One region of the Halobacillus sp. GSS1 genome, then DNA from elsewhere that is predicted to be linked to it. Evidence: riboswitches for the same ligand, from Rfam matches in the RefSeq annotation. Region 1 holds a riboswitch; each other region holds the start of a gene.
The links. Region 1 has a riboswitch for thiamine pyrophosphate ahead of tenA (thiaminase II). Riboswitches for the same ligand answer to the same signal wherever they lie in the genome.

Region 1 (4,213 bases):
TCAGGAGCAAAAGAACTGTTACTTCGTTGATGATGAAAATTCCAAGGATTTATTTTTAGGCTATGCCGTGGCTGCTTTGCGCCTTCAAGAGCAATTAAAACAAGAGAATATCACGGTTGATGCGGACAACCCCCTGGTGGTTTATTTACCTTGCGGTGTAGGAGGAGGTCCTGCGGGGATCACTTATGGACTGAAGTATGTTTTCGGGGATCATGTGCACTGTTATTTTGCAGAGCCGACCAGCTCTCCGTGCATGATGCTTGGACTTGCCACAGGAAAACATGAGGACATTTCTGTTCAGGATATCGGGCTTGATAATAAGACGGAAGCTGATGGATTAGCTGTTGGACGACCATCAGCTCTGGCTGGCAGGCTGGTAGAAAATATGGTGAACGGCATTTATACGATCAACGACGAAAACTTGTACAAGCTTTTAGCCCTTTTGAATGAATCAGAAGGTATTTCCCTCGAACCATCGGCACTTGCAGGCATGTACGGCCCTGCTTCCATCGACATTCAACAACAGTTAGACGGCATGTATGGCTCCCGGTTAAATCATGCTACTCATTTAGTCTGGGCAACAGGTGGAAGTTTGGTGCCAAAAGATATTATGGAAGGCTTTGTTTCTAAAGGCACATCATTTCTTCGTCATGAGGAATAGAAGAAATTAACCTGGTGAAGGGCTCCTCGTAACCTCAGTAATGAAGCCAGGGGGTTCTTCCGCTTCTACTCTTCCTTCATGATACACAGAAAAATAGCATATTTTCCAAATAGAACACTTCTATTCATTTAGAAATACGTGAGTGAGATGAGGGAGCACTAGAACTGCCCCCACTTCAGATAAAAGTCGAAGAGGGAGAGGAATGCTTTAAATTGAAAAAAATCATAGCGCTATTAATTACTACCTTCTTTTTTATAGCAGGCTGTTCTGATAACCCGGATGATAATAAACAGGGAGAATCGCCACTACCTGCTGAAGGTTTAGAAGTGATAGCAGATAATTTGGAAGTTCCATGGTCCATCGAAAAAATGGAAGATACCTTTTATTTAACAGAAAGATCAGGGAACATTGTCAAAATTGAAGATGGTGAAGTAGAAAGGCAAAGCGTAGAGCTTGAAGAAGAGGTTTCCACAGCTTCAGAGGCAGGATTGCTTGGGTTTGTTCTTGCCCCTGACTTTTCCGAATCGAACCTTGCCTATGCCTATTACACGTATGAAGATGGGGAAGAACAATTTAATCGGATCGTAATGCTTCGGTTGGAAGATCGTGTATGGAGAGAAGAGGATCTGCTTCTTAACCAAATCCCCAGCGGTACTTACCATCATGGAGGAAGACTTAAAATAGGTCCTGATGAAAAACTCTACGCTACAGCTGGGGATGCATCTGATCCTGAAATAGCCCAAGACCTGGATTCATTAGGTGGAAAAATTTTAAGAATGAACGTAGATGGATCGATCCCGGATGATAATCCATTTGAGGATTCCTATGTATATAGCTTTGGACATCGCAACCCTCAAGGGATGACTTGGTTGTCAGATGGTACGATGTATGCAAGTGAACATGGGGATAATGCAAACGATGAAATTAATTTGATTGAAGCTGGTCAAAATTACGGATGGCCGGTTATAGAAGGCTCTGAAGAACAAGAAGGAATGGTTTCGCCTCTATTCACTTCTGGAGATAGCTCCACCTGGGCACCATCTGGAATGGACAATTTTGAAGGAAAACTTTATGTTGCAGCATTAAGGGGTTCTGCCGTTTTAGAATTCGACCTTGAAACAGGTGAATACCGTGAAGTGATCGCTGGTGTTGGCCGGGTTCGGGATGTACAAATAAAAGATAACAATCTTTATTTCATTAGTAATAATACAGATGGTCGTGGAAATCCACAGGACAATGATGACAAGCTATATAAAATTTCTCTCTCAGAACTGGATTAACTACTGAAGAGTAACCGGTCAAAATCGGTCCATGCGATAGAGCGCTTCCGTCACGAAGCGCTCTTTGTTATCCATCTCTTCTGTGAAATGTTAGATGCTTCTAAAAGTTACCATTCATGATAGTTTTGGAGGAATGTTTTGACAATTATTTAGAACATGTTACGATATCATTGAAATCAAAAATCATAGACGATCCACTAGGGGTGCCTTCTCATAAGGCTGAGATTAAAGTGTAGCTTTAAGACTCTTAGAACCTGATCTGGTTGATACCAGCGTAGGGAAGTGGCGGTTACGTGTATCTTAAGCTACATATAGATGTTTACACATGAAACCACTTTCTTCACGCATATGAAGAAAGTGGTTTTTTTTGTGTCTGGAAATAGATGCATAGATTGCTTGCGTCTTATTTCTTTTTTCCTTGACCGTGGATCGTCGGGAAAAGGAGAGAGTGACAATGAAATTTTCACAACAGATTCGCGAAGCGGTGGATCCTATTTGGGAGGCAAGTTTCAACCATCCGTTTGTAAAAGGGATTGGAGAAGGGACGTTATCGCTCGACCAGTTTCGCTACTACGTCCTTCAGGATTCTTATTATTTATCCCACTTTTCCAGAGTGCAGGCGATGGGAGCCGCGAAGTCAGAGGACATGAAAACAATGGCCAGTATGGCTTCTCATGCTCAAGGGACGTATGAAGCAGAGATGGAGCTTCATGAGAACTTTTCAAAAAGGCTAGGGATTACAAAGGAGGAGCGCAACCAGTTCACTCCTTCTCCGACGGCTTATGCGTACGCATCCCATATGTACCGAGGAGCCTACCACGGGGACTTGGGGGAGATCATCGCTACGATTCTTCCGTGCTATTGGCTTTATTATGAAGTCGGGGAGCACTTGAAAGATCATCAGCCGGAAGAACCGATTTATCAGGAATGGATTGGCACCTATGGCGGGGATTGGTTCCGAACGCTCGTAGAGGAGCAGATTCAACGTCTTGATGATCTGGCGGAATTGAAATCGGAAGCTGGCCGTGAGCGGATGAAAGAGTTGTTTGTGATCAGCAGTCAGTATGAGTACCAGTTTTGGGAAATGGCATATGTCATGGAAGAATGGCCATTTGATATGAGAACTTCTCTCTTGGCAGGAAAAGGAGAATGAATCGTGAGTCCTTCCATTCACTTGATCTCGACAGGAAAGCAGACGATTTCTGAACTAACCGAGACAGTGAGCGCGGTCCAACAGCAAGTTGATTTTCTCCACATTCGGGAAAAACATCGGTCCGCTGCTGAAATTTTTGATGGGATTCAACAGGTGACGGAGACCGGTTTTCCAATGGATCGTATTATCATCAACGACAGGGCAGATGTAGCTTCTGTTGCAGGATGTTTCGGGGTGCAGTTGACTCACCATAGTCTCCCAGTCGCACAAGTGAAGCAATCCTTTCCCGGTCTGAATGTAGGAAAATCCGTTCATTCACTAAAAGAGGCCATAGGTGCGGAAGAGGAAGGAGCGGATTTTCTCCTATACGGAAATATCTATCCAACCTCCTCCAAGCCGGGAAAAGCGGGGAAAGGATTGGATTCGCTCCGTGAAATCATACGGCATGTCGGGTGTCCGGTTGTTGGCATCGGCGGGATATCTCCTGAGCGGGCAGGTGATGTCATTCGTACCGGAGCGCAGGGAATGGCAGTCATGTCTGGCATTCTACAGGCGGAGGATCCTGGGGAAGCAGCACAGGCTTACAGGAAGGAAATCGATAGAGGGAGGATGTTATGAATAAGCATTATGAAAGGATTGTTGTCGGAGCTGGTGTGATCGGCAGTTCCATCGCCTATCATTTGGCACAGCGTGGACGCTCTGTTCTTCTCCTGGAGCGGGGGACGATCGCCTGCAAAGCATCTTCAGCTGCAGCTGGCATGCTTGGAGCGCAATCGGAACTAAAAGACCGGAACGACTCATTGTATTCACTGGCTACAGCAAGTCGCGCGATGTTTCCAGCGCTGTCTGAAGAATTGAAAGCGTATAGCGGCATTGATATTGGTTTGCAGCAAAACGGCATCTATAAAATTGCTACAAATGAAGGAGAAAGGGAAGAGCTAATCGCCTATGGGGAAGTTCAAAGAAACCGCGGGGAGGAAGCGAGATGGATGGAGCCTTCTGAATTGCAAAGAGAAGAACCGGCGGTGTCCTCCCAGCTGAGCGGTGCCTTATTTCTCCCGAATGACGGGCAAGTTTCCGCTCCCGATTTGTCGAAGGCTTTTGCCATGTCAGCGGTAG
Region 2 (4,213 bases), on a different contig from region 1:
CCGCGCTCATGGGCGTATTTCAAGAGGGGCACCACATAATTTTCCACCGATTTCTTCGACATCATCGGCTCTCCGCCCGTAATGCTCAGTGTACGCAGGTGAGGGATTTCATCAAGCCGCTTCCGGAGCAAGTCCATCGGCAAAGCTTCCGGATCCTTCGCACCTAACGTATATCCGACCGCGCAGTGCTCACAACGCATGTTGCAAAGCGTCGTCGTCGTAAATTCAATGTTCGATAAGGTCATTTTTCCGTGTTCTTCCACGTCCATATACGCTTCCCATGGATCGTAAGAAGGGGTAAGCGCCTGAAGCTTCATGTTCGTACTCATAAATTATGAAACTTCCTTTCTATTCAAATTTATTTCGGTCGATAACCTTTACCATTCTATCATTAATATGCCTAAAACCATACAATATGTATCGGAATTGTTACGGGATCTACTCCTATGCACCTGTGCATGTTTTATGGAAAGAGGAGAATAAGGGTGTGACATCGAATGATATGGGGTAACGACTAGCACAAGGGGGAGTCAGATCATGAAACAAACCGTACTCATTACAGGAGCATCCAGTGGATTCGGTTTCCATACAGCTGTGAAATGTGCAGAAAAAGGCTTTCGTGTCATCGCCACGATGAGAAATATAGAAAAAGCCGTAGCGTACGAAACATTGGACGAGGAGGTCCGTGACCGCATTGAAGTGTGGTCATTGGATGTGACGGATGAACAATCGATCGCGCGATTTTCAGAAAAAGTGAATACGCTGTATCGCTTGGACGTGCTTGTGAATAACGCCGGTTATGCGGTAGGTGGATTTCTTGAACAGGTGCCGCTTGAAACGTACCGTAAACAATTTGATACCAATGTTTTTGGTGTGATTGCCGTTACGAAAGCAGTTCTGCCCCTGATGCGTGCCCAGGGTAGTGGGAAGATTTTGAATGTCAGCAGTGTGAGCGGGTTGATCGGTTTTCCAGGCTTATCCGCTTATGTCTCATCCAAACACGCCTTGGAAGGCTTATCTGAAAGTCTCCGTTTCGAAGTGAAACCATTCGGAATTGATGTCGCTCTGATTGAGCCGGGCTCTTATCAGACCAATATTTGGTCGTCCGGTCTTGTTATGCCGGAAGCCGCCCAGGACCCTGAGTCTCCTTATGCCGAATACATAAAAGGATTGTGGAATGCTTTGAACAGTGAATCCCATGGCAATCCTCAGGATGTATCAGATCTGATGACGGGATTGATGGAAAAAGAAACCCTGGTGAAACTCCGCTATCCCATCGGTGCCGGTGTGAGAGCGAATGTGTGGTTCAAGCGCTTGCTGCCTTGGAAGTGGTTGGAAAATACCGTGCTACAAAAAATACTTGGAAAAGAGAAAGCCAAAGGAGTGGGATTGAATGGAAAACGTGATGCATGGAGCAGAGGAGATGCGCTTCGAGGGTAATGAAGTCGGTATCCTCATCTCTCATGGATTTACAGGAACGACCCAAAGTATGCAGCCTTTAGCTGAAGCCTATGCCAGAGCTGGTTACACCGTTTATTGTCCGAGATTAAAGGGTCATGGAACAAGTCCTGAGGATATGGAATCTACCTCACATATGGATTGGGTGCAATCCGTGGAAGAAGCTTATTCCTGGTTAAAAGACAGATGTTCAAAAATATTTGTCGTCGGTTTATCGATGGGTGGGACGCTTGCGTTGTATATGGCGAGTCAGTATCGGGACATTGAGGGAGTCATTCCAATCAATGCGGCTATCGATATCCCTGCACTGGAAAGTAGCCAGGGGACGGATGAACGCTTTTTAGATGCGATCGGTTCCGATATTAAAGATCCGGAGACGGTCGAACTTGCGTATGACCGCACGCCGGTGAAATCGATCGGAGAGCTGGTTGGATTGATGGGCATGGTCAAGGATAGACTGGATGAAATCCACTGCCCGATCATGATTTTCGTATCGGATGAGGATCACGTTGTACCTCCGCATAACTCAGAAGTCATTTTCGAATCGGTGTTTTCTGAACACAAGGAGATTATCCATCTGGAAAATAGTTATCATGTGGCGACTCTTGATCATGACAAGGATATGATCATTGAACGCACCTTGGAATTTTTCCAAATGTACACGAATACGAAGTGATTGCCCGGGAAATATAAAAGGTTTTGTAATCTAGTAAAAAGTTTATTATAATAGAGACAAATCAAGAAAAGTAAACGGTATAAAGCCTTCAAGGGGAGCCTCCGGCTGAGAGTGAACATTTCGTTCTGACCCTTCGAACCTGTCAGTTAGCACTGGCGTAGGGATGGCGGCTTTTTTGATGGTGCAATGCAGAATTGGGACTCCTCCATCAGGAAGCTTCCCTATTTGGCGTTGCTTTTTTTGTGTCTTTTTTTAGGAGGAATGTTGAAATGAGAAATCGTCGCGTTTTATTTCTCGTAGAAGTTGCGATTTTTTCAGCACTCGCATTATTGTTGGATATCATCCCGTTTTTATCATTTAAACTGTGGGCGCAGGGAGGTTCGGTTTCCTTTGCCATGGTCCCCGTATTCATCATGGCCTTCCGCTGGGGCTTGAAAGGTGGCGTCACCACCGGTCTTCTGTTAGGAATCTATCAAATCATGACCGGCGCCTATATTATGACACTACTTCAGGCGTTTTTCGACTATATCGTCGCCTTTGCAGTAATCGGAGCGGCTGGCATAGTAGCGAAACCGCTATGGAAGGCGATCCAATCGAAAGAGTCCCGTCGATTGATCGGATGGATTATTGTCGGCTGCCTGATTGGAAGCGTGCTCCGCTTTTTCGGACACTTTTTTGCAGGGATCGTTTTTTACGGCGAGTTCGCCCCTGAGGGACAGCCTGTCTGGTTGTATTCCCTCATCTATAATGGTGGGTACATGCTCCCGGCGTTTATCTTAAGCAGTATCGTCGTCAGTCTCCTATTTGTAAAACGACCAAAATTATTAAGCCATTAAACAAAATCCCCCGTGCGATGTTCTGACATCGAATGGGGGATTTTTAATAGTTCTTCCTTCTATGAATTTCCACAAACGCCGCCTTTTCTTGAGAATTCAGTTTCGAGATGTCTCCAGGGTTCGTTGCCTGGTTAAGCGTTAGGGGTGGCTGGGAAGCCACTCGCTTTCCTGTGGGGGAGCGCCGAGCTTCCTCGGACTGCGTCCTACGGGATCTTGTCTATCTCCTTCTCCCACGGGAGTCTCGCAGCTTCCAAGCCACCCCATTTCATATAAGAGGAGAAACGAACCCCTATACAGAGATGGAGTGTCTACCACTCTTCCATCTAGAGTGGGTATCAAACTTCTGTATCAAGCTTTCACTTTCTGAATGCCCACTGGGCAGAATTAATATTATCCTCTTCCCAATACCATACAAACTCATTTTAGAGTAGTGGTTTCGAGAATCTTCCAAGAGAAAGGGGCGGAGGGGAATGGCGAGACTCCTAACATAAGTGTGCAGGCGCCTTGATAAGCGGCGTATGGACTGGACTGAACTGGCGGAGATAAAGGAAACACGAAGAACGGAGTGATTCGATGTTGACTTATCGTACAGAAGCGAGGGAAGTCTCACTAGCCGCTAGGCGCCAGAACCGGATAACTAGGAGGAAAAAAGTGCAGGGTGAGACCCCGCAAGGCGTCAGCCTGAGGAGGCTCGTCGCGCTCCCGCGGAAAGCGAGCTATTCCCCGTAGCCCCTATCCACTCAAAAAACATCTCGAAACGGAGTCTTCCACAATCCTGCCATATCGTTCAATAAACTATGTTTTTTTTATTTTTTCTTCTATTGAGGTTTGAGACAGGACATTATAGTGAAAATAAAATAAGCACTCAAGTTGAGGAGGCTACATAATGGACCGTTTGAAGCGGATTGGAAAGAGTAAGTGGTTTTGGATCATTGTCGCTATTATCGCTATTTTAAGTGTCACCATTGCTTATCATACTTCATGGAAAGCTCTTCCTGAGGGGATCTCTTATGAAGGAGAGAAGCATCAGATGGAAAATATCGAGTTTTTCCGTGATTTAACATACGAAGACGAAGCAGGGAAGACGGTGCATGATCTTCAGGTTTTTGAAGAGATCAACCGGACAATAGGGGAGGCTGAAGACTTCATTGTGGCCGATATGTTTCTATTCAATGGGTACACAAATGGTAAGAACGAGTTTCCTGACATCTCCAGCAACCTGGTTGACGCCATTTTAAAACGA
Region 3 (4,213 bases), on a different contig from region 1:
GTCGTCATCAATCAACAGTCGGAATTATTACATTCAGAAGGAAGTCACACATGCGGGAGATGCCCTGCATAGGAGGACGATGACCACTTTTGATGAAGGGGAGGTCATCGTTTATTTGGAAACAGACCGGCCGGATTACGGAGAAACCGCGAATCAGTTTCTTGACCTGATTGAGCGGAGACTTCATGAGTTGTTGAAGGGGATTACGATCAGCTGGGGGATCTCCTGCCATAAAGGGGGGTATCAGGTTTTTCATAAAAGTTATGAAGAGGCGGAAACGGCACTGAAAATCGGTCAGCAGCATGAAGAAGGGGAGCGGACGTTTTTCAGTGATACACGGATGAATCGCTTGCTCATGGCTCTTTCTCATGAAGAAGAAATCGGAGCAATTGTCTATGATACGTTAGAGAAGCTGATTGATTATGACCAGAAACGGCAGACAGAACTCATTCATACGTTTATGGTCTACAACAAATACAACAGCAATGTCAGTCAGACCGCCCGTGCCCTGAATTTGCACCGTCAATCCTTGCTGCATAGATTGAGGAACATTGAACATTTGACTGGGCTTTCCCTGCTCAATGCGGACGATCTTTTTTTGTTGGAGTTGAGCGTCAGGTTGTGGCTATTGAAAAAGGTGGATGCATAGAGCGCCTCCTTTTTACGGCGCTCTATTTTTCATCTTTGACGGTCGTTTTCCATTCGCCCTGATTGGTCCCACGTCGATCCAGCTTGACGGTCCACTGGTCGGATTCTTTATCAAAAGAAAGCAGAGAAACTATCAGCACATCGGCCTTTTCCGGTTCTTTTTCAGATAATGCTGTAGAAAGAGCTTCAGAAGCTTTTAAGTCTGCTCCCTCTACTTCACTCATTTCAAGCTCCTGGACTTTTTCAGCGGTGGCTTGTTCAGGGTAGGACTCAGCGATATCCCCGTCTACCCAGACCTCGACCTGTTTGCCGACCCATAGACCTTTAGGAGCTCCGGATACCCACATGGCCCTTCCTTCCTCCCCTGACCCATCATCCATCGGTGTGACAACCAGAATACTGTCCTCATCCTGATCCATGACAAACCCGCTCATGTCCGGGTCGGATACTTCTGCTTCCACTTCCTTCTGGTCTACTTCCTCCGTTTCTGACAGCCCACATCCACTAAGGCATAAAGAGAAAAACATGAACATACCAGGCATCCATCTCATTTTCATCATTCACACACTCCTTATCTTCTTAATGATGACGTTTGAACGGGAGCAAAAGTTTCACATGACAGAAACATCCAATTTTGTTATGATGAAAATCACCAAGCGAATAAGTTTATGAAACTACTAGGGGAGCCTGAATGGGCTGAGAGGAAAGCGAGCGAGCTTTCTGACTCTTACAAACCTGATCTGGTTAATACCAGCGGAGGGAAGTAGTCTGACGATACGTGTATCGGCTTACTGCATACCAGGCCAGGTCCTCTAAGGATCTGGCTTTTTTATTTGCCTCCATTCTTCTCCCGTTTAGAAAGGTGGTGAAATATGAAAAACACAAAGCTACTCACAACGATGGCTGTGCTTGTGGCGATCGGGACGCTCGGGGCGCAATTCCTTTGGTTCCCGGCCGGTATTGCGAAAGCTTATCCTGTCCAGCATGCGGTTAATGTGATTGCGGCGGTGGTGCTTGGCCCCGTGCCGGCGGTCATGATTGCTTTTGTTATCGGGCTTTTACGTTTCTTATTAGGGGTCGGCACCTTTCTTGCTTTTCCGGGCGGGATGTTTGGTGCATTATTGGCAGGGATTTTTTACAGGATGTTTGAAAGAAAAAGTTCTGCGGTGATTGGTGAAGTGCTCGGTACTGGAGTCATCGGAGCTTTGGCATCTGTCCCGATCGCACACGTCTTGATGGGAAGTTCAGCTGGTGTTTTTGCATTTGTTCCTTCTTTTGTCGTAAGCAGTGTCTCGGGGGCTTTCATTGCTGCCTTCATTTTATCACGAGTGAAAGTTGAAAACATGATCTTACAACCATAATACACGGAAACTGCTAGGGGCGCGAGTATTCGCTGAGATAAGGAAACATTCCTTGGTCCCTCAATACCTGATCCGGGTCATGCCGGCGGAGGGAAGTAGTAAGAATCCCCTTCTGTCCTCTAGTAGCTTCCGAGAATAATAGGAGGCTCTACCATGTCTTTTTCCAAACAATTAAGAAATGAAAATCAGGATATCTATCAAAAAATATTCACTCATCCCTTCGTCCAGGGGATCGGGAAAGGAGAGGTATCAAAAGAAGCGTTGATTCATTATATCAAGGCTGATTATGAATATCTGAATGCTTTTATGCATGTGTATGGAATCGCTATTTCCAAGTCCCCTTGTAGAGAAGACATTCAACTGTTTAATAAGCAAATCGATTTTGTGTTGAACAGCGAGATCCATCCTCATAACAATTTTTGTGAACAGATTGGCGTTTCCTATGAAGAGCTTCAAGGGTATCCGTTGCCGCCGACTGCTGATCACTATATAAAGCATATGCTATTTCATGCCCATAATGGGGGGATCGGTGAAATATTAGCGGCCTTGCTTCCATGCCCGTGGACCTATTATGAAATCGGGGTCGAGCTTAAGAACCACTACCAGCCAGGGGTTGACCATCCTTTTCTCCCTTGGATCGATTTTTATGCCGATGCAGAGGTGAACAGTCTGACGGCGGTGTTATGTGAGCGGCTTGATCAGTATGCTGCACAAGCGTCTGAACTAGAAAAACAGCGGATGAGAGAAGCTTTTCGTAAAAGCTGTCAGCTGGAATATGCTTTTTGGGATATGGCTTACACACAAGAACAATGGCCTTGTGAAAAGGAGGTTGTGAGATGAGACAAGTATCATGTGCGCTGACAATTGCAGGGACTGATCCGAGTGGTGGCGCGGGTATACAGGCAGACTTGAAGACGTTCCAGGAATTGAAGAGTTACGGGATGAGTGTTGTAACTTCAGTCGTTTCCCAAAACACGACAGGTGTGAAGGATGTTCATCACCTCCCGGAAAACTTCATTAAGAGTCAACTGGAAGCTATTTCTGAGGATATGCCTGTTCATGCACTGAAAACTGGGATGATTGCCAATAAGGGGATGATGAAAGTCATCAGTGAATGGTTGAATGAAGTGGCTGCTCCTTACATCATGGACCCTGTCATGGTTGCCCAGAGCGGGGACCCTTTGATTGAAAAAGAAGATCAACGGTATTTAAAAGAATATCTTGTACCCAGGACATCACTCGTCACTCCTAACATCCCTGAAGCTGAAGTCCTTGTCGGAGGAAAAATTAAAACAGAAGCAGATATGAAAGAAGCAGCCGAAATAATTGTGAAAGATTTAGGTGCAGGAGCGTCTCTTGTCAAAGGGGGCCATCTCGATGGAAGAGCGGTTGATTTTCTATATGATGGTGGACGTGTCTATGAATTTGAATCTGAACGGATTAATTCTTCAAATACGCATGGCACAGGGTGCACGTACTCAGCAGCCATTACGGCTTACCTGAGTCAGGGACACGCTTTGCCACAAGCTGTCAAAGAAGCCAAATACTTCGTAACAGAAGCGATTCGCCACTCCTTCGACTTAGGAAAAGGAAGCGGACCGACCAATCATTTTGCTTTACGTGAGGAGGTTTTCAACAAATGGCTGTAAGTGTTATCGAAAGAGTAAGAACACAGCGCCCACTGATTCATCACATCACGAATTCAGTGGTGATGAATTTTACAGCGAACGGTCTTTTAGCTTTTGGAGGATCGCCGATCATGGCCAATGCCACACAGGAAGTGGCGGATGTCACCCGATTGTCTCAAGGACTGTTATTGAATATAGGAACGCTTCATGAAGAACAGGTGAAAGCCATGATCCTTGCTGGGAAAGCTGCAAATCAAATCGGCATTCCTATCGTCTTCGATCCTGTCGGCGCTCCTGCTACTCGTTATCGTTCAGATGCATGTCAGAGGATCTTGCAGGAGGTGACTCCGACGGTTATTAAAGGGAATGCCGGAGAACTTGCCCATCTCATCGGTCTGAATGTGGAAACGCAAGGCGTAGACTCCACAGGAGCAGCTGATTCCGAAGCCATCGTCCGCTTAGTAGCGGAGAAATATCAGACTGGAGCCGTCTGTACAGGAGAACAGGATGTCGGATGTATCGATGGGGATGTTTTTGTCAATGAAACAGGACATCCTCTCCTTGCTCAAATTACAG

Region 2: another riboswitch for thiamine pyrophosphate. It lies ahead of thiT (energy-coupled thiamine transporter ThiT); the one in region 1 lies ahead of tenA (thiaminase II).
Region 3: another riboswitch for thiamine pyrophosphate. It lies ahead of tenA (thiaminase II); the one in region 1 lies ahead of tenA (thiaminase II).

The regions. Positions count from the first base shown of each region.
Region 1 covers NZ_JAFLHE010000001.1:619,163-623,375, reverse strand. Annotated here, with positions in the region: gene J0K78_RS03235 (D-serine ammonia-lyase) at 1-661, shown strand, start outside; gene J0K78_RS03230 (PQQ-dependent sugar dehydrogenase) at 874-1,941, shown strand; TPP riboswitch at 2,131-2,239, shown strand; gene tenA (thiaminase II) at 2,396-3,094, shown strand; gene J0K78_RS03220 (thiamine phosphate synthase) at 3,098-3,712, shown strand; gene thiO (glycine oxidase ThiO) at 3,709-4,213, shown strand, end outside.
Region 2 covers NZ_JAFLHE010000002.1:350,666-354,878, forward strand. Annotated here, with positions in the region: gene yfkAB (radical SAM/CxCxxxxC motif protein YfkAB) at 1-329, opposite strand, end outside; gene J0K78_RS08245 (SDR family oxidoreductase) at 535-1,440, shown strand; gene J0K78_RS08250 (alpha/beta hydrolase) at 1,394-2,134, shown strand; TPP riboswitch at 2,216-2,315, shown strand; gene thiT (energy-coupled thiamine transporter ThiT) at 2,404-2,970, shown strand; gene J0K78_RS08260 (phospholipase D family protein) at 3,857-4,213, shown strand, end outside.
Region 3 covers NZ_JAFLHE010000003.1:259,489-263,701, forward strand. Annotated here, with positions in the region: gene J0K78_RS09720 (PucR family transcriptional regulator) at 1-649, shown strand, start outside; gene J0K78_RS09725 (DUF3221 domain-containing protein) at 672-1,208, opposite strand; TPP riboswitch at 1,318-1,427, shown strand; gene thiW (energy coupling factor transporter S component ThiW) at 1,521-2,009, shown strand; TPP riboswitch at 2,015-2,120, shown strand; gene tenA (thiaminase II) at 2,163-2,849, shown strand; gene thiD (bifunctional hydroxymethylpyrimidine kinase/phosphomethylpyrimidine kinase) at 2,846-3,658, shown strand; gene thiM (hydroxyethylthiazole kinase) at 3,649-4,213, shown strand, end outside.